Regions from separate parts of the Streptomyces sp. EDA2-14 genome, predicted to be linked through region 1. Evidence: riboswitches for the same ligand, from Rfam matches in the RefSeq annotation. Region 1 holds a riboswitch; each other region holds the start of a gene.

Region 1 (4,897 bases):
GCCCCGGCACGGCACCCTCCGGTTCCCGACCGGCGCAACAGATACTGCGTCGGCCCTGCTGACACGTCAGGCTGCCAGTGATCCGACCGGAGGTGTTGCATGGCAGCGGGCGCGCGGAAGCGACGTGTTCTTCTGGGGAGCCTCGTGCCCCTGTTGGTGGTGGCCGCGACGGCGTGCGGCGGGGCGTCCGCCCGGACCGACGCCGATGTGGCCGCGCGGCCCGAGCACCGCCCGGCCGGCAGCACCTTCGCGCACCCCGGCGTCCTGGTCGGCAAGGACCAACTGGCCGCCGTACGGCAGCACGTGGCCCGTAAGCAGGAGCCCTGGCTCTCCGCGTACAAGGAGATGAGCGACAGCAAGTACGCGGACCTCGACTACGAGGCCAAGCCGTACGCGACGGTGAAGTGCCCCTTCGACGCCGAGACCGGGCAGGGCTGCGTCGAGGAGCGCGAGGACGCCATCGCGGCCTACACGCAGGCGCTGCTGTGGAACATCACCCGCGACAGGGCGCACGCGAAGAAGGCCGTGGAGATCATGGACGCCTGGGCGGACAAGATCACCGGGCACAGCGAGGACAACGCGGGGCTTCAGGCGGCCTGGGCCGCCACGTCCTGGGCGAAGGCCGCCGAGCTGATGCAGTACACGTACGAGGACTGGCCGGACGGGCAGGAGCTGAAGTTCCAGCGGATGCTGCGCGAGGCCTATCTGCCCGAAGTGCGGGGCGGCTCCGCCGACTTCAACGGCAACTGGGACCTGGTGATGGCCGACGCGACGATGAGCATGGGCGTCCACCTCAACGACCGGTCCGCCTTCGACCAGGCCGTCGCGCACTTCCGCGCCCGCGTCCCCGCGTACTTCTATCTGTCGTCCGACGGGAAGCTGCCGGTGAAACCGAAGGGCAGCGCCATCGACACCCCGAAGGAGCTGCGGACGTACTGGTTCGGGCAGACGACCTTCAAGGACGGGCTCGCCCAGGAGACCTGCCGCAACTTCAAGCACGCCGGCTACTCCCTCGCCGCGACCTCCCACATGGCAGAGACCGCCTGGCACCAGGGCGTCGACCTGTACGGGGAGGTGAAGGACCGGCTCGCCGCCGCGCTCGAACTGCACTCCAAGTACCAGCTGGGCGCCAAGCCCCCGGCCTGGCTGTGCGGCGGGAAGGTGCAGCGGGACCTGGGGCCCGACACGGAGGTGGGCCTCCAGCACCTTCAGGGGCGGCTGAAGAAGGACCTCCCGCAGACCGAGAAGCTCACCGAGAAGGAGCGGCCGGAGGGGACGGACGACCTGTTCGTGGCCTGGGAGACGCTGACGCACGCCGCCGCGTGAGCCGTCGCGCGAGGCGATTCGCGTTCACTCCCCCTGATGGCGTAGAGTTGTGAACACAACGGCGCGGGGTGGAGCAGCTCGGTAGCTCGCTGGGCTCATAACCCAGAGGTCGCAGGTTCAAATCCTGTCCCCGCTACTGATACCGGGGCCGGAATCTCTTCAGATTCCGGCCCCGGTTTTTTTGTGCCCGGCGCCGGTCCTCGTCCCGCCCCGTGTTGCGCACGTCACGTTCCCCACTCGTACGGCCCACCCCTGCTCGCCTCCGCGCCTCCGTGCGGGAACTCTTGGTGAGACGCCGGAAGCAGGCAGGGAGCGGCAGGAGACGACTGGTGGGGAAGCGAGAAGGAGGCCGAGGGGGGAGACGGGGGCGGCACGGGGCCGAGGCCACGAGCACCCGGCTCTTCGTGCGGTTACTGCCGCTGCTCCTCATCCTCGGCGGCACGGTCTACGAGTACGTCACCCCCAAGGGCTTCCCCGGCGCGCCCCTGTACAGCGCGGCGCCCCTGGTGGCCGCGCCGTTCTTCTCGCTCTGCGCGACGGCCGTGATCGGCGTGGTGTCGATCGGCGCGATCGCCGCCGTGCACCTGCGCTTCACGGAGAGCCTCGACTCCGTGTTCGTCACCGAGATCGTCACGGTGGCCACCGTCTGCGTCCTGGCCTGTCTGCTCAACCGGATCGTGCGCCGCAGCTACGAACAGCTGGCATCGGCCCGCGAGATCGCCCAGGCCGCGCAGCTGGCGGTGCTGCCGGAACCGGCCCGGCGGCTCGGCGGCTTCGCGATCGCGGCGCGCTACGAGGCGGCGCAGGCCGACGCGTTCATCGGCGGTGATCTGTACGCGGTCCAGGACACCCCGCACGGCATCCGGATCATCGTCGGCGACGTGCGCGGCAAGGGGCTTGGCGCGGTCGCGGCGGTCGCCGTCGTCATCGGCGCGTTCCGGGAGGCCGCCGAGCAGGAGGTGTCCCTGGAGGCGGTGGCCCAGCGCCTGGAGCGGGCCCTGGCCCGGGAGGGCGGCCGGCGCAGGGGCATCGACGACTTCGAGGGCTTCACCACCGCGGTGCTCGCCGAGATCCCGCACGGCGTCGAGCTCGTCCGCGTCCTCAACCGCGGCCACCCCAGCCCGCTGCTGCTGCTCGGCGACGGCACCGTACGCGCACTCGACCCGTCCCAGGCGGCGCTGCCGCTCGGCATGAGCGAGCTCGGCAGCTGGCCCGACCGGGCCATTGAGGCGGAGTTCCCGAGCGCGGCCACGCTGCTGCTCTACACCGACGGGCTCTCCGAGGCGCGCGACGCGGGCGGTGATTTCTACGATCCGTCGGCCCGGCTCTCCGGCCGGCTCTTCCCCGGGCCCGAGGAACTCCTCGCGGCCCTCGTGGCGGAGGTCCGCGCCCACACCGGGACCGGAACACGGGACGACATGGCGCTGCTCGCCGTGCGCCGGACCTGAGGCCTTGATCGTTGTTACTTCAGGTAGCTGACGGTAGTCGAACGGCGTCGCTCCGCATAACAATTGACGCACTGTCAGAGGTGTGAGTTCGACACATGTGGGGACGGTGTGCGGTCAACTCGGCCGGATTTGACCCCTCGTGATCCGATAAGTCCAGGCCAGAGTCGTGAACGATCAGTGGGAACCGCTTGGAATTACTGTCTGCTGTCTATTAACGTTCGATAACGCAGCGCGGTCGTCCCAGCCGTCACAAGAGACGGCTCCGTGCGCACACGCTCAATCCCGCAAGGGAACCGGGGAACCACCAACTTGGGGTGAATCGGACACCTTTGGTGTTCGTAGGAGACCTTCCTGCTCCGAACCCGTCAGCTAACCCGGTAGGCGAGAAGGAAGGAAAGGAGAGCGCCCCCGTGGCGTCGAACCGGCCTGCCCCCGAGTTCCTCCACGGCCCCGAAGGCGACTTCGGTGTCGAGCACGAGACCTGGGAAGAGTGGAACCCCACCGAGGAGTCAGTGGCTCCCGTCCGCGGCCGGCACCGGGTAGCCCGCCGCCGCAATGGATTCGCGCGCAGCTCCACCGTCCTCGGCGTCGGCGTGGTCGCCGCCGTCGGTGCGGGCGGCATCGCCACCGCGCAGGGCGGCAAGCCGCCGGTGCACATATCCATGCCCGACCTGTCCGCGGTCAAGGACTCGCTGCCCGAGGCCAAGTCGCTGCCGGGCGTGGGCTCTCTGATGTCCGACGGTTCGGACTCCGATGCCGACTCCGGCGCCACGGCCTCCCCGCTGAGCGGCGCCGGTGTCACTCAGGCGGACGCCGCCGAGGGGCAGGGCGGCGCCGGTGAGGCGCTGCGGGCCCGCATCATGCAGCAGGCCGAGACGCAGCAGGACGCCGCCGACGCCTCTGCGAAGCAGGCCGCCGAAGAGGCCGCCGCGAAGCAGGCCGCCGAGGAGGCCGCCGCCAAGCAGGACGCGGCCAAGGCCAAGGCCCTCGCCGAGAAGAAGAAGGCCGAGGCGGAGGCCCGCCGCAAGGCGGAGGCCGAGCGCCTGCGCAAGCTGGCCGCCAGCTTCAAGCTCCCCGTCGCCTCGTACACGCTCTCCGGCACCTTCGGCCAGCCGGGCGCCATGTGGTCCTCCGGCTACCACACGGGCCTCGACTTCGCGGCCTCCACCGGTACGCCGATCCGCGCCATCCACTCCGGCACGGTCACGGAGGCCGGCTGGGCGGGCGCGTACGGGTACCGCACGGTGCTCACCCTCGACGACGGCACCGAACTCTGGTTCTGCCACCAGTCCTCGCTCAATGTCAGCGCGGGCCAGAAGGTCTCCACCGGTGATGTCATCGGCCGCGTGGGCGCCACGGGCAATGTCACCGGGCCGCACCTGCACCTGGAGGTCCACCCCGACGGGCAGTCCACCGGGGTCGACCCGGCGTCCTGGCTGCGCGACAAGGGCCTCACTCCCTGAACCGGTGAGCTCCGGCGGTCCTGGCGCTCACCCCCCGACGTCAGGGCTGCCGGTTTGCCCATTCTTGGGGCGATTCCCGGCGTGATCACGGAATACCGTATTCCGTACGGGTGTTGAGACAGGGCATGACTTCCTCCTCTCCCTCGCTGCGCAAGCTCGGCACCTCCGACCTCGACGTGTTCCCGCTGTCCCTCGGGGGCAACGTGTTCGGCTGGACCGCCGACGAGGCCACCTCCTTCGACGTGCTCGACGCGTACGTCGCCGCGGGCGGCAACTTCATCGACACCGCCGACGTGTACTCGGCCTGGGTGGACGGCAACCGGGGCGGTGAGTCGGAGACCGTCATCGGCAAGTGGCTCGCCTCGCGCGGCCGCCGCGACGACGTCGTCATCGCCACCAAGGGCAGCCAGCACCCCGAGTTCCAGGGCCTGTCCGCCGCCACCATCAAGGCCGCGGCCGACGCCTCCCTGAAGCGCCTGGGCACCGACCACATCGACCTGTACTACACGCACTACGACAAGCCCGAGGTGCCGGTCGAGGAGATCATCGGCGCCCTCGACGAGCTGGTGAAGGCGGGCAAGGTCCGGCACATCGCCGCGTCCAACATCTCCGCCGAGCGCCTCCAGGCCTCCCTCGACTTCTCCGAGCGCGAGGGCCTCG
Region 2 (4,897 bases), on a different contig from region 1:
GTAGGGGAGGAAGAAGACGACGGCCAGGATGACCATCCAGGTCAGTCCCTGCGGGCCCTGGGCCGCGACGGAGCCGATGGTGTCCAGGCCGACGAGCGTGCAGATGAGGAAGAACAGCACGTCCAGCCGGCGCAGATCCTTGCGCAGCCGTGAGCGCTGCTCGCCCCACCCTTCGGAGAGGTCGGGCTCGTCCCCGGTGGGCGGGGTCGGCGAGAGGGATGGCGCTTGGGTCACGATTGCTCCTGGCGAGGACGGCACGAAAACAACAGAGACAGCACTGACATCGACCGCGAGGCCTGCTGGGGCCGCGCTTACCCCCTGCCGACCTACTTATTGACTGAATAGACAGTCAGTAGTGGAACGTGACGCGACTGTGACCCGTGCGACGGGAAGCCGTCAAGAGGTGTGCGCCGGAACGAATCGGGCCACGGGAACAACTAGGCTTGCGGCGTGACCAGAGTCCGGTTGAGCGTGCCCGAGCGGCGCGAAGAGCTGCTGCGAGCCGCCATCGAGCAGATCGAGGTGCGCGGGGTCGCCGCCGTGCGCATCGCCGACGTGGCATCGGCGCTCGGCGTGAGCAACGCGCTGGTGCTGTACCACTTCTCGACGAAGGAGAAGCTCGTCGCGGCCGCGTTCGCGCACGCGGCCGAGGGCGACCTGGCGCATCTGCGCAAGCTGCTCGGCCGCCGCACGACGGCCCTGAAGCGGCTGCGCGCCGCGGTGCGCTGGTACGCGCCGACGGGGCAGGCCAAGGGCTGGCGGCTGTGGATCGAGGGCTGGGCCGCGGCGCTGCGCGAGCCCGCGCTGCGGGAGGTCACGCGGGACCTCGACCGGCAGTGGAAGGCGGCGCTCGCGGAGGTGATCGCCGAGGGCGTGGCGGCCGGCGAGTTCGGCTGCCCGGACCCGATGGGGGCGGCGCTGCGGCTGACGGCGCTGCTGGACGGGCTCGCCGTGCAGATGACGGCGTACGAGGGCGAGCGGGGCACGGTGTCGCGCACCCGCATGCAGGAGTGGGTGGACGAGGCACTCGCCCGCGAACTGGGCCTGGATCGGGCGGAGTTGACGGGGGCGGGGCGCTGACGGGAGACCGTCAGCGCCGCCGTACCGCCGCGAGGAAAGGCGTCAGGACGCGGACTGCAGGTGCGCCTTGACGGTGTGCGGGTCGACGAAGCCCTTGGCCTGCACGCGGTCGCCGGAGGACTCGCCGCGCAGCCGGCGCCCGATCCAGGGCACCAGGAACTCGCGGGCCCAGTGGATGTCGTCGCGCCGCACCTCGAACGTGCCGCGCGGCGGCAGCATCGGCCACGCCTGCTCGGGGTCGGCCGGCACCTCGATGCCGAGCGCCTGCCCTGCGCGCAGCGCCACCCGCGTGTGCCCCTCGGGCGAGAGGTGCAGGCGGTCCTCGTCCCAGGCCCGGCGGTCCTGGATGGACTTCAGGGACCACAGGTCGAGCATCGCGCAGCCGTACCGGTCGGCGATGGCCCGCACGTGCATGTTGTAGGTGGCGATCTTGCCGCGCAGGTGCTTGAGCACCGCCACGTCACGGGTGTCGAAGCCGGTGGCCAGCATCACGGTCCCGGCCGAGTCGGCGAGGGTGGCGACGGCCTTCTCGAAGCGCTCGGCCACGTCGTCCGGGTCGGTGCCGGGGCGGATGATGTCGTTGCCGCCGGCGACCAGGGTCACGAGGTCGGGGGCGAGCTCGACCGCCTTGGGCACCTGGTCGGCGACGATCTGGTCGAGGAGCTTGCCCCGCACGGCCAGGTTCGCGTACTGGAAGGTGTCCTCGGGCACGCGGTCGTCCAGGAGGACGGCGAGCCGGTCGGCCCAGCCCGCGAAGTTCCCGTCGGGGCCGGGGTCGCCGACGCCCTCGGTGAAGCTGTCGCCGACGGCCGCGTAGGACCGGATCGTGCCGTTGAGTGATTCCGTGAGTGCTCTCGATTCGTGTGCCACCCACGTATTTTCGCTCGCGAAAAGTGACCTACGCCATCGTAGGTAGGGGTTGACGCGTGGTGAGATACCCCACTCGCGATCCGGGGAATAAGTGCGCGCACGCGATTCGGCGCCCGGAGGGAATTCCCTCCGGGCGCCGAACGGAGCGGGCCGACGAGCCGCTACGACAGGTCTCAGGCGGTGACGCCGTGCTCGCTCAGGTAGGCGATCGGGTCGATGTCCGAGCCGTAGTCCGCGGTCGTGCGGACCTCGAAGTGCAGGTGCGGTCCGGTCACGTTGCCGGTCGCGCCGGACTTGGCGATCTCCTGGCCGGCCGTCACGGTCTGGCCCTGGGAGACGCCGATCGAGGACAGGTGGCCGTACTGGGAGAAGTGGCCGTCGGCGTGCTTGACGACGACCTCGTTGCCGTACGCGCCACCGGAGCCGGTCGACACGACGGTGCCGTCGGCGATCGACTTCACGGAGGTTCCGGTGGAGACCGAGAAGTCGGCGCCGGTGTGGCTGCCGCTGGACCACATGGAGCCGGAGTTGCCGTAGCCGTGACCCTGGGCGCCGTCGACCGGCGCCACGTAGTCGCCGGAGGCGGTGGTCTTGGCCTCGGCCTGCGTGGCGGTGGCCTTGCCCTCGGAGTCGGCCTGAGCCTCGCCGCCGAGGGTGAGCTTCATGCCGATCTCGATGCGGTCCGCGTCGGAGCCGACGACGCCCTTGTTGTCCTCGTACAGCTTCTTCCAGCCGCCGTCGACGTCCTGCGCCTTGGCGATCTTCGAGAGCGTGTCACCGGACTTCACGGTGTACGTGGTGGTGTCGGCGGTGGCGCCGGAGGTCGCGGCCGAGGCACTGCCGGCCCCCATGAGCGGGAGCGCGATCGCGGCCCCGCCCGCGGTGGCGACGGCGGCGACGCGGGCGATGCGGCGGGAGGTCGAAAGACGGTGCTTTCCCTTGGCGGGCATGGGTGTTTCCTCTCCGTCGCCTACGAGGTGAGCTGTCGGGTTCGGGCTGGAGATGCCCGGCCTCGCCCGCGGTGCGGACTCGGCTTCACCCCTAGCCGCTTCGGGAAATCCCTCCACGGCGTCGTGCGTGTGGGTCCCCCGCTCCTGCCGTGACGGGTTGTCGAAAGGGAATCCGGGCGGCGGCAGGACTAGGCGTTCCGACCGGAGTGATTGGTGACCGTAGGCGAACCGCAATGTCGACGACAACTGCCGAATTCACTTGCGGTCGCAATTCCTTGGGTTTCCGGGGCTTCCCTGTGTCACCCTGCGTCGACATTCTCCGCTTTACCAACGCCATACCTTCGGGAATTACTGGGGAGGCAATCCGGGCCGACTGCCACGCAGCGTCACGAACATGAGGCCGGTCACGCACACGCCCACAAGCCCCTCCGATCCGGGCACAGTTGCTACATATCCGGGCGAATCGGACAGATGGTTGCCTCTGGAACCGATGTCGTATCGTCAGGAGCGCGCCCGCCGGCGACTCAACGCCGGTGCACCGATTGGGAGGAGCCCCTGTGACGCAGCACGCACCGTCCACCGAGCCCGAGCTGACCGGAGTGCGCAACTTCCGCGACGTGGGCGGCCTGCCCACCGTGGACGGCCGACGCGTGCGCCAGGGCGTGCTCTTCCGCAGCGGCCACCTCGCCCACGCCACGGCCGAGGACGCGACCTTCCTGTCCTCCCTCGGCCTGCACACGGTCTTCGACTTCCGCAACGCGGCCGACCGGAAGCTGGAGGGCCCGGACGTCGACCTCCCCGGCGTGCGCAATCTGAACCTGCCGCTCAACGACCCGGCCGACGGCGCCGAGTTCTGGGCCATGGTCCGCGACGGCGACATCCAGCAGCTGCGCACGATCCTGTCGGAGGGACGCGCGGCGGAGCGGCTCGTCGAGTCCTACCGGACCATGATCAAGGAGCGCACCGGCGAGCACAGCCGCATCCTGCACTCGCTCGCCGAGGACAGCCTGCCCGCACTGATGCACTGCGCGGCGGGCAAGGACCGGGCGGGCCTGTCGATCGCGGTGACGCTGCTCGCGGTGGGCGTGGAGCGCGACGCCATCGAGGCGGACTACCTCAAGTCGAACGAGAAGCACCGCCGCTACAAGGTGCACCGCACCGCCGCGTCGAAGGACGCCTACTCCGACGAGGTCATGGAGCTGCTCAGCCCGCTCTTCGACGCCCGCGTCGAGTACCTGAACGCGGGCCTGGAGACCATCGAGGAGCAGTGGGGCAGCACGGACCGCTACCTCGAAGAGGGCCTGAAGGTGACGTCCGCGACGCGCGAGCGGCTGCGCGAGCGCCTGCTGGACTGAGCGCCGCTCCCGCCGGGCAGCCGCGTCAGCGGCTGCCGCCCAGCGTGAACAGCAGATAGATGAACGCGGCCAGAGCGTGCCCCGCGAAGACGTACACGAGGACCCGCACCAGGATGCCGCGCGGCAGCTTGTCCTCGATGTCGCGGCGGTCGGGGCGCGCGGTCGGCCCGGTGGTGTCACCCATGGCGGTTCTCCTTTACCGGTCCCGATGCCGGGCCGAGGCACAGCGCGGCCGTCGGGCTCTGCAGCAGGGTGTGGACGAAGAGGAAGTCGACGCCGCCCTGGTCGACGGCGGCGATCCGGTGCGGGGTGAGCGAGTCGAAGTGCGAGCTGTCCCCCGGATCGAGCCGGTAGGACGTGTCCCCGAGCCGCAGCCGGAGCCGCCCCGACAGCACGTACAGCCACTCCTCGCCGGGGTGCACGCGCACGACGTCGCCCTGCGAGCCGTACGGCGCGTGGACCCGCAGCGCCTGCATGCCCCGGCCGTGCGAGCCGGCCTGCTGGTACGTCCAGCCGCCGGCCTCGGTGGGCTCCAGGGTGCCGCCGCGGACGACCGCGTCCCGGTCGGCGGGGGCCTCGCCGAGCAGCTCGGAGACCGTCGTACCGTAGATGCGGGCGAGGGAGAGCAGCATCGGCAGCGAG
Region 3 (4,897 bases), on a different contig from region 1:
CTTGGCCTCCTGCTGCTGGCGCTGCAGGTCCTCGATCTCGCCGCGCTGGGAGACGTACTGCCTTATCGGGTACGCGAGCGCGACGACGAGGGTGCACAGGACCAGGGCGAGCAGGGCCGCGCGGCCGGTGAGCCGGGAGCGGCGGGCCTGCCGCTTGCTCTGCGAGCGGTAGACGCGCTCGGCGGTCTGCTCGCCCAGGATCCGCAGGCGGGTGGCCGTGGAGAAGCGATCTTTGGAGTCCCTGTCTCGGACCTTTCCGGGCATCGCCTGCTCCGCCTCCCCGTCGCCGCTCACGGCTCACGTACGTACGTCCCCGCACACGGTACGGGACCGAGTGCGGGGACGTACGTAACTGCCTACTGCCTCAGGGCAAGCCGTCAGCCCTTGAAGCGCGGGAAGGCCGAGCGACCGGCGTAGACCGCCGCGTCGTCCAGGATCTCCTCGATGCGCAGCAGCTGGTTGTACTTGGCGACGCGCTCGGAGCGGGCCGGGGCGCCGGTCTTGATCTGGCCGCAGTTCGTGGCGACGGCGAGGTCCGCGATCGTCACGTCCTCGGTCTCGCCCGAGCGGTGCGACATCATGCACTTGAAGCCGTTGCGCTGGGCGAGCTCGACGGCGTCCAGGGTCTCGGTCAGCGAACCGATCTGGTTCACCTTCACGAGCAGGGCGTTCGCCGAGTTCTCCTCGATGCCGCGGGCCAGGCGCTCCGGGTTGGTGACGAAGAGGTCGTCGCCGACGAGCTGGACCTTGTCGCCCAGCTTCTCGGTGATGACGTTCCAGCCGGCCCAGTCGTCCTCGTACAGCGGGTCCTCGATGGAGACGAGCGGGTACGCGGAGACGAGCTCCTCGTAGTACTCCGTCATCTCGGCGGCGGAGCGCTCCTTGCCCTCGAACTGGTACTTGCCGTCCTTGTAGAACTCGGAGGCGGCGACGTCGAGCGCGAGGGCGATCTGCTGGCCGGGAACGTAACCGGCTTCCTTGATGGCCTCGAGGATGAGGTCGAGGGCCTCACGGTTCGAGCCCAGGTTCGGGGCGAAGCCGCCCTCGTCGCCGAGGCCGGTGGCCAGGCCCTTGCTCTTCAGGACCTTCTTCAGCGTGTGGTAGACCTCGGCGCCCCAGCGCAGGGCCTCGGAGAAGGACTCCGCGCCGATCGGGGCGATCATGAACTCCTGGATGTCGACGTTGGAGTCCGCGTGGGATCCACCGTTCAGGATGTTCATCATCGGGACCGGCAGCAGGTGCGCGTTCGGACCACCGAGGTAGCGGAACAGCGGCAGGTCGGAGGCCTCGGAGGCGGCGTGGGCGACGGCGAGGGAGACGCCGAGGATGGCGTTGGCGCCGAGCGAGCCCTTGTTGTCGGTCGCGTCCAGGTCGAACATCGCCTGGTCGATCAGGCGCTGCTCGGTGGCGTCGTAGCCGACCAGCTCCGGGCCGATCTGCTCGATGACGGCGAGGACGGCCTTCTCGACGCCCTTGCCCTGGTAACGGTTGGGGTCACCGTCGCGGAGTTCGATGGCCTCGAAGGCACCGGTGGAGGCACCCGACGGGACGGCGGCACGGCCGGTGCTCCCGTCGTCGAGGCCGACCTCGACCTCGACCGTGGGGTTGCCTCGGGAGTCCAGGATTTCCCGGGCTACGACGACGTCGATGGACGGCACGAGCATCTCCTTCTGGAATGTGACGCAGGCTATGCGGGCGGCTGCTCGGATCCGTGTCGGATCCGTGGGCCCGCCCCCTGAGCGTAACCGGCTCGCGGGCATCGGCCATCCGAACGCCCGTCTCATGGACAACGCCGTGAGCGAAATGTTTCCTAACGGAACAAAAACAGCGACCTTCGTCCCGGCTGTGCCGGGGCGAAGGTCGCCGAAGTGAGCGGCCCGTGGGGACGGGGGGCGGCGGGACTCGGCGTCCGCCGATGCCGAGTCCGTGCCTGGTGGTCCTGTGCGGACCTGTGGTCCTTCTAGGGACCGAACGCTTCTTAGCTGAGGTGCAGCTGCTGACCCGGGTAGATCAGGTTGGCGTCCTTGACGATGTCCTTGTTCTTCTCGAACACCTGCTGCCAGGTGGTGCCGTGCGCCTCGGCGATCTTGCTGAGGGTGTCACCGGACTTCACCTTGTACTCGCCGTCGCCCTTCTCGACCTTGTTGCCGGTCGGGGTGGTGACGGTGTCCTGCTTCGGAGCGGCCTGCTTCGGGGCCTCCTGCTTCGGGGCCTCCTGCTTGGGGGCCTCCTGCTGCTGCGGCTGCTGGCGCTGCTCGGAGCGGTCGGCGCGCTGCTGGGTGTCCTGCTGCTGCGAGGACGAGTCGGCCGAGCCGCCGTCGTACGAGGCGGAGGACAGGCCCGTGCCGCAGTTCGGCCAGGCGCCCTTGCCCTGCGAGGCGAGAACCTTCTCGCCGACGGCTATCTGCTGGGCCTTGGAGGCCTGGTCGGCGGTGGAGGCGTACTGGTCGCCGCCGTAGGCGGACCAGGTGGAGGACGAGAACTGCAGGCCACCGTAGAAACCGTTGCCGGTGTTGGTGGACCAGTTGCCGCCGGACTCGCACTGCGCGACCTGGTCCCACTCGGACGAGGTGGCGGCGGAGGCGGAGGTCGCACCCATCAGCGGCACGGCGACGGCGGCAGCGGCGACACCGCCGAGCGTGGCGACGCGGACGGCCTTGGACGGGCGGCGGTGCTTGTTCTTGCCGGAAAACAGCATGGAGAAATCTCCTCACCGACGCCTGCGAGGTGAGCTGTCGGGTTCGGGCCAGTGAGTGCCCGGCAGCCGCATCCTTGTGCGCTGCTTCACCCCAAGCCCGTCCGGTCTCCCGGAAGGGCGCTTACCTGGGTCCCCCGCTCCTGCCTACGGCGCTTACGCGTCGACTGTTCCCGTAAGGACGTTGGCAGGATTCGGCGTGACGTCCTTCGGGGCCCGCTGAGGCGAGCGGTGACGACCGTAAGCAGTCGATCCGCCCGATTTCAAAGTTGATCAGGGGCTTTGAGACCCATGTCTCACTCGACCTACAACGGACAAAGCCCCTTCAACCAACCCGAACCCGAGCTACTTTTTGTCCGTTCCATCCCCAAGGTCCAGGCTCTGACCAGGAAGGATGAGGTCTGGGTCGGTACCGACCGTGTCCTTGTTCCGCTCGTAGAGCGCGTCCCAGCCGCCGGTCACGTCCCGGGCCTCCGCGATGTCCCACAAGTTGTCGCCGGCGCGCACCGTGTAGGCGTCGCCGTCGCGCTTCTGCTCACGGGAGGCGTGACGACCCTCACCCGTACGGGAGTCGGAGCCGTCGTCGGTGGCGCGGTCGCCGCGGTGCCGGCCGGCGGACGCCTCGTCGGACTCCGTGTCGGACGTCTCACCGGACGGCGAGGCGGAGGGCGCGGCCGACCCGGAGGCCTCTTCGTCGTCGGCGTCAGAGGGTGCGTGGGACTTGTCACTTGAGGCGCCCGGGGAGTCCTCCGCCTTATTACCGGAGGTATCGCCCGACGCGTCCGCGGAGGGACTGTCCGAGGCCTCGGCATCGGCCTCGTCGTCCGTCGCGTCTGCGGAGTCGCCGGAATCCGCCTTGCCGGTGGCGCCGTCGGCCGACTCCTTGCCGGTATCGGCGCTCGCGTCCGCGTCGGCGTCGGACGACTCGGAGGGCTGCGGGGACGCGGAGACGCCCGGGTCGACGTCCGCCGAGCCGTCGTCCTTCGTGAGGTCCGCGGTGAGCGAGCACATCGGCCAGGCGCTCACACCCTCGTCGTCGAGCACCTTCTCGGCGACGGCTATCTGCTGGGAGCGGCTGGCCTGGTCGGCACGCGGGGCGTAGTCGAGCCCGCCGTACTGCTCCCATCTCTCCTGCGTGAACTGGAGACCGCCGTAGTAGCCGTTGCCGGCGTCCAGGCTCCACTGCCCGCCGCTCTCGCACTCGGCGAGCTTGTCCCACGCCTGCGTGGTCGCGGCACTCGCGCCGCTCGCGGCGAACAGCGGGATCGCGATGGCGCTGCCGGCGACTCCGGCCGCGACGACCAGAGCAGGGGCCTGACGGGGGCGACGGTGACGACCGTTCCCGGAGAGCATGCGGTTGCCTTTCGCGAGACTGATGCTGCTACGCGCGACGGGTGGTGCAAGTGGTGCGGGTTGTGCATGTGTCGCGATGATCCGTGAACGTAGCGGCACTCGAACGCCTGTCACAAGTCGATGCAGCGTAGATCACGTGAAAGTCACAGTCTTGACGAGCCGTCACTTCCGCTCGGGGGTGAACTCCACGGGGAGCGAGTGCAATCCGGACATATGAGGGTGGCGGGCTGACTGCTCACGCCACCCTCGTGACGCGTCCGATCAGGCGGCGCGCCCGTCATCGCCCCCGGTTCGCCGGGCGACGACGCCGGTGTCCGGGGCGGTGTCGGACACAAATCCGGCGACGATCCGGAAGGGCGGCAAGGTCGAACGCTGATGCGCCGACTCTCCTCGGCTGTTGCCGGAGCACTGGAGCTTTCCCTGTAGTCGCAACGGACAAATCCCAGAGCCGTGCGGACTTGTCGGCGCCGAGCCGGGTGGTCACGCTCGACTGGCCGTGTCGGCGGGCCCGGACGGCCGCTGGGACTCGGCTTGCGGAGTGAAGACCACCGGCAGGCTCCGGAGGCCACGCATGATCAGGCCGCCACGCCACCTGAGCTCGGTCGGATCCACCGCCAGGGCCAGGTCCGGAATGCGGCGGAACAAGGTCGCGAATGCTGTACGGCCCTCCAAGCGTGCGAGCGGGGCGCCCAGGCAGTAGTGGATGCCGTGGCCGAATCCCAGATGTGGGTTCTCTCTGCGTGCGAGATCCAATGCATCCGGATCCGAGAAGCGCGCCGGGTCCCGGTTGGCGGCGGCAAGGACGACCAGAACCGGGTCGCCCACGGAGATCAACTGGCCGCCGATCTC
Region 4 (4,897 bases), on a different contig from region 1:
CTCCCGTGCGGTACTGGGACGCGGCCACCGAACCCAGCTTCTCGCGCTCGGAGTTGAGGGCGTCGGTGCGCCGGGACGCCTCGTCCTGGAGGGCGTCCACCTTCTTCTGCGCCCCGTCCGCCTTCTCCTTCGCCCCGTTGTACTTCTGGGTGGCGACCTCCGCCTCCCGGTACAGCTTGTCGACCTGCGCCCTCACCCGGGCGGGGCTCGCCTCGGGATCCGCGTGCGCCGTCCCGCCGGCGAGGGCGGTGGCGGAGGCCGCGGAGGCGAGCGCGAGGGTGGCCGCGGTGCGGGCTGTGCCGCCGCTGAACGAACGCGGTCGGGGCTTGCGGTGCGCTGCCGGCACGTGGTCCTCCATCGTCGCGGCCGTCCGGGTCGTACGGCCCCTGGCGTGCGTCCGGCGGCGGCCCGCACAGGGGAAGCGGGACGCCGCCGGACCTTTCTCGGCGGTGGTGTCCGACTGCCGTCCCTGGCCGGGACGGCGGTGGGGAGCCGGTCACCTGAGCAAGGACGCTAAACCTCGGCGTAACGGGTTGGTGACGGAATGTTCGTAACTGGCCTGTTTGTTACGGGGGGCGATGGAGAGTGACTGAAAGAGGGGCAACAAGGGCGCAAAGGGGTGCCCGTCGTGGTTCGGGGGCGTCCCGTTAGGCTCCGGAATCATGGACGTACTCATCCACCTCTTCGTCGGCCTGCACATCATCGGCATCGCCTCGCTGCTCGGCGGCTTCCTCACGCAGATGTCGGCGATGAAGGACGGCACGGCCCGCTTCAACAAGGCGATGCTGCACGGTGCCCTGACCATGCTGGTGACCGGCGTCGCCCTGGTGGGGCTCAACCAGGCGGACGGCTCCACCGTGAACAACATCAAGATCGGTGTGAAGCTCGCGCTCCTGATCGTGATCCTCGGGATCGTCTACGTGAAGCGGGACGAGGAGAAGGCGGAGAAGGGTCTCTTCATCACGGTCGGCGCGCTGACCGTGGTCAACATCTTCATCGCGGTGCTCTGGACCTGAGCGACCGCGACCGTACGCACGCAAGAGGGCCCGGCAGGAGCGACCTGCCGGGCCCTTTCGTGTACGTACGTCAGGCCGGCCGCACCACGCTGTGGATCGACGACGTGCCGTCGTAGTAGATCGACTCCTCGCGCACGACCGCGCCCGGCTTCGGCGCGTGAACCATCATGCCGTCGCCGAGGTAGAGGCCCACGTGGCTGATGTCGTCGTAGAAGAACACCAGGTCACCGGGTTGGATGTCGGAGAGCGGCACCGTCTTGCCGATCTCGACCTGGTCCCAGGTCGTCCGGGGCAGCGAGATCCCCGCGGACTTCCACGCCGCCTGCGTCAGGCCCGAGCAGTCGTACGAGTCCGGGCCCGTGGCGCCCCACACGTACGGCTTGCCCTCCTGCGCCTTGGCGAAGGCGAGGGCCTGCGCGGCCTTCGCCGCGTACGAGGCGTCCGAGGAACCGGAGGAGGAGCCGGACGACGAACCGGAGGAGGAACCGGACGCCTGCTCCTGCTGGCGCGCCTTCTCGGCCGCCCGCTCCTTCGCCGCCTCCGCCGCCTTCTGCTTGGCGGCCAGCTCGGCGGCCTTCTTGCGGGCCGCCTCCTCCTTCGCCTTCTGGATCGCGGCGAGCCGCGCCTTCTCCTCGGCGGTCAGCTTGGACAGCAGCTTGCGCGCGTCGGAGAGCTTCGTCTGCACGGTCTCCTTCGTCGACCTCAGCTCGGTCTGCGACGCGGTGAGGTCCTTGAGGCTCGACTGCGCCTCGTTGCGCTTCTCCGCCGTCTCGCGCGCCTGCGCCTGATAGTCGTCGACCGACTTCTTCTGCTCGTCGGTCAGCCGGCTCATCAGCTGGCGCTGCGAGAAGTAGTCCTCCGGATTGTCCGCGAGGAACATCGTCGCGGTGTCGCTGACCGCGCCCGAGCGGTACTGCTCGGCGGCGTACCTGCCGAGCTTCTGGCGGGCCGTGTTCATGTCCTCGGTGCGCTGCGCGACATCGTCGAGGAGCTTGTCGACCTGCTGCTTCTTGGAGTCCGTCTGTTCCTTGGCCCCGTTGTACTTCTGGGTGGCGACCTCGGCCTGGCGGTACAGGGTGTCGACCTTCTTCTGGACCTCTTCGAGGCTCGGCTTCGCCGGCTGCGCGGGCGCGGCCTGAGCCGACTGCGAGAGCAGCGCCACGGAGGTGAGGGCGGCGGTGGTGATCCCGACCGCGGGGGTCGTACGAAGGCCGCCGGTCATCCGGGACCGACTGCGGGACTTGCGGTGCGACGCCAAGGCAGGCGACTCCTTCCGTCGTCCGCCTACCGAGTTAGCTGTCGGGTTCGGGCGTGGTGCGCGGAAGGCTGCCCTACGGTCGGCTGACCGATTCACCCCAAGGTCGGTTGGGTCCCCGGTTCCCTGCCTCGCGGCGTACGGGACTCGGCGGGGGCTTCCCGTTCGCCGCGACATTCGCGGGCGGGGGGACGGGCTGCCCGGCTGCACCGTAGCCAACTCGTGTGGCTGCTGTGAAGGTTGATGTTCGAAATGCCCGATACATTTTCGTGATCTGCCCTCTGGCGGGAACTTGGAGTTCCGAAGGCAGCCACGGGTTGTCAGTGGGGCGGCCTAGACTCGTAGAGCGATGAGCAGCCTCTTTGACGACAGCTTCCTGACCGGCCTCCAGAAGAACGGTGCGGAGGAGCCCCCGCCGCCGCCCCCGGACCCCGAGTACGACGACGGGGCCCCGGAGCCGATGCCGGACGACTTGTTCGGCGGGCAGCTCGGCGCGCCCGTGGGCCGGGACGCGCACTACCGGGACGGCGCCCCGCGCCCGGTCCTCAACGCGGCCTCCCTCCTCGAGGGGCTGAACGAGAACCAGCAGGCGGCCGTCGTGCACGGCGGCACCCCGCTGCTCATCGTCGCGGGCGCCGGATCCGGCAAGACCCGCGTCCTCACGCACCGCATCGCGTACCTGCTCGCCGAGCGCGGTGTGCACCCCGGCCAGATCCTCGCGATCACGTTCACGAACAAGGCCGCGGGCGAGATGAAGGAGCGCGTCGAGGACCTCGTGGGCCCGCGGGCGGGCGCGATGTGGGTGTCCACGTTCCACAGCGCCTGCGTCCGGATACTGCGCCGCGAGTCGAAGAAGCTCGGCTTCACGTCCTCCTTCTCGATCTACGACGCCGCCGACAGCAAGCGCCTGATGGCCCTCGTCTGCCGCGACCTCGACCTGGACCCGAAGAAGTTCCCGCCGAAGTCCTTCACCGCCAAGATCAGCAACCTCAAGAACGAGCTGATCGACGAGGAGGACTTCGCGGCGACCGCGGCCGACGGCTTCGAGAAGACCCTCGCCCAGGCCTACGCGATGTACCAGGCGCGCCTGCGCGAGGCGAACGCGCTGGACTTCGACGACCTGATCATGATGACGGTGAACATGCTGCGGGCGTTCCCGGACATCGCCGAGCACTACCGCCGCCGCTTCCGCCACGTCCTCGTCGACGAGTACCAGGACACGAACCACGCGCAGTACGCGCTCGTGCGCGAGCTGGTCGGCCCCACCGAGGGCGAGGGCGCCGACCCGGCCGAGCTGTGCGTCGTGGGTGACGCGGACCAGTCGATCTACGCGTTCCGCGGCGCCACGATCCGCAACATCCTCGACTTCGAGGACGACTACTCCAACGCGAAGACGATCCTGCTGGAGCAGAACTACCGCTCCACGCAGACGATCCTGAGCGCGGCCAACGCGGTCATCGAGCGCAACGAGTCGCGCCGCCCCAAGAACCTGTGGACCAACGAGGGCCCCGGCGCCCAGATCACCGGCTACGTCGCGGACACCGAGCACGACGAGGCCCAGTTCATCGCCGACGAGATCGACCGGCTCACCGACGCGGGCGACGCGCTGGCGGGCGACGTCGCGGTCTTCTACCGGACCAACGCGCAGTCCCGTGTCTTCGAAGAGATCTTCATCCGCACCGGACTGCCCTACAAGGTCGTCGGCGGCGTCCGCTTCTACGAGCGCAAGGAGGTCAGGGACGTCCTGGCCTACCTGCGCGTGCTCTCCAACCCCGAGGACTCGGTGCCGCTGCGCCGCATCCTCAATGTCCCCAAGCGCGGCATCGGCGACCGCGCCGAGGCGATGATCGACGCCCTCTCCCAGCGAGAGAAGATCTCCTTCCCGCAGGCGCTGCGCCGCGTCGACGAGGCGTACGGGATGGCGGCCCGCTCGGCGAACGCCGTGAAGCGGTTCAACACGCTGATGGAGGACCTGCACACGATCGTGGAGTCCGGCGCGGGCCCGGCCACGGTCCTGGAGGCCGTCCTGGAGCGCACCGGATACCTCGCCGAACTGCAGGCCTCCACCGACCCGCAGGACGAGACCCGCATCGAGAACCTTCAGGAACTCGCCGCGGTGGCCCTGGAGTTCGAGCAGGAGTCCGCTTCGGGAGAGGGGGGCGACTCCGAGACGGGCGGCGGAGGCCTCTCCGACTTCCTGGAGCGCGTCGCCCTCGTTGCCGACTCCGACCAGATCCCGGACGACGAGGAGAACAGCGACGGGGTCATCACCCTGATGACCCTGCACACGGCCAAGGGCCTGGAGTTCCCGGTCGTCTTCCTGACCGGCCTGGAGGACGGCGTCTTCCCGCACATGCGCTCCCTCGGCCAGACCAAGGAGCTGGAGGAGGAGCGGCGCCTCGCGTACGTGGGCATCACCCGCGCCCGCCAGCGCCTCTACCTGACGCGCGCCTCCATGCGCAGCGCCTGGGGCCAGCCCTCGTACAACCCGCCCTCCCGCTTCCTTGAGGAGATCCCGGCCACCCACCTGGACTGGAAGCGCACCGGTCCTTCGACGCCGGCGGCCTCGACCAAGAGCATCGGTGGCGGCATCGCGGCGTCCCTGTCGTCCTCGCGCTCCCGCACG

What was found. A riboswitch is a leader RNA that binds a small molecule or an ion and turns the genes downstream of it on or off. The one in region 1 is predicted to bind cyclic di-AMP.
Region 2: another riboswitch for cyclic di-AMP. It lies ahead of ACY34M_RS18830 (M23 family metallopeptidase); the one in region 1 lies ahead of ACY34M_RS38220 (M23 family metallopeptidase).
Region 3: another riboswitch for cyclic di-AMP. It lies ahead of ACY34M_RS26290 (transglycosylase family protein); the one in region 1 lies ahead of ACY34M_RS38220 (M23 family metallopeptidase).
Region 4: another riboswitch for cyclic di-AMP. It lies ahead of ACY34M_RS08725 (C40 family peptidase); the one in region 1 lies ahead of ACY34M_RS38220 (M23 family metallopeptidase).

The regions. Positions count from the first base shown of each region.
Region 1 covers NZ_JBUEGE010000026.1:84,059-88,955, forward strand. The annotation lists gene ACY34M_RS38205 (alginate lyase family protein) at 100-1,326, shown strand; tRNA gene ACY34M_RS38210 (tRNA-Met) at 1,389-1,462, shown strand; gene ACY34M_RS38215 (PP2C family protein-serine/threonine phosphatase) at 1,656-2,774, shown strand; cyclic di-AMP (ydaO/yuaA leader) riboswitch at 3,038-3,173, shown strand; gene ACY34M_RS38220 (M23 family metallopeptidase) at 3,185-4,237, shown strand; gene ACY34M_RS38225 (aldo/keto reductase) at 4,363-4,897, shown strand, end outside.
Region 2 covers NZ_JBUEGE010000006.1:228,732-233,628, forward strand. The annotation lists gene ACY34M_RS18815 (APC family permease) at 1-234, opposite strand, end outside; gene ACY34M_RS18820 (TetR/AcrR family transcriptional regulator) at 451-1,080, shown strand; gene ACY34M_RS18825 (SGNH/GDSL hydrolase family protein) at 1,123-1,950, opposite strand; gene ACY34M_RS18830 (M23 family metallopeptidase) at 2,124-2,900, opposite strand; cyclic di-AMP (ydaO/yuaA leader) riboswitch at 2,903-3,073, opposite strand; gene ACY34M_RS18835 (tyrosine-protein phosphatase) at 3,458-4,255, shown strand; gene ACY34M_RS18840 (DUF6126 family protein) at 4,281-4,439, opposite strand; gene ACY34M_RS18845 (helix-turn-helix domain-containing protein) at 4,432-4,897, opposite strand, start outside.
Region 3 covers NZ_JBUEGE010000012.1:142,181-147,077, reverse strand. The annotation lists gene ACY34M_RS26300 (FtsB family cell division protein) at 1-264, opposite strand, end outside; gene eno (phosphopyruvate hydratase) at 378-1,658, opposite strand; gene ACY34M_RS26290 (transglycosylase family protein) at 1,979-2,698, opposite strand; cyclic di-AMP (ydaO/yuaA leader) riboswitch at 2,703-2,860, opposite strand; gene ACY34M_RS26285 (LysM peptidoglycan-binding domain-containing protein) at 3,041-4,048, opposite strand; gene ACY34M_RS26280 (cytochrome P450 family protein) at 4,529-4,897, opposite strand, start outside.
Region 4 covers NZ_JBUEGE010000002.1:513,872-518,768, forward strand. The annotation lists gene ACY34M_RS08715 (C40 family peptidase) at 1-358, opposite strand, end outside; gene ACY34M_RS08720 (hypothetical protein) at 663-1,016, shown strand; gene ACY34M_RS08725 (C40 family peptidase) at 1,087-2,274, opposite strand; cyclic di-AMP (ydaO/yuaA leader) riboswitch at 2,283-2,434, opposite strand; gene pcrA (DNA helicase PcrA) at 2,621-4,897, shown strand, end outside.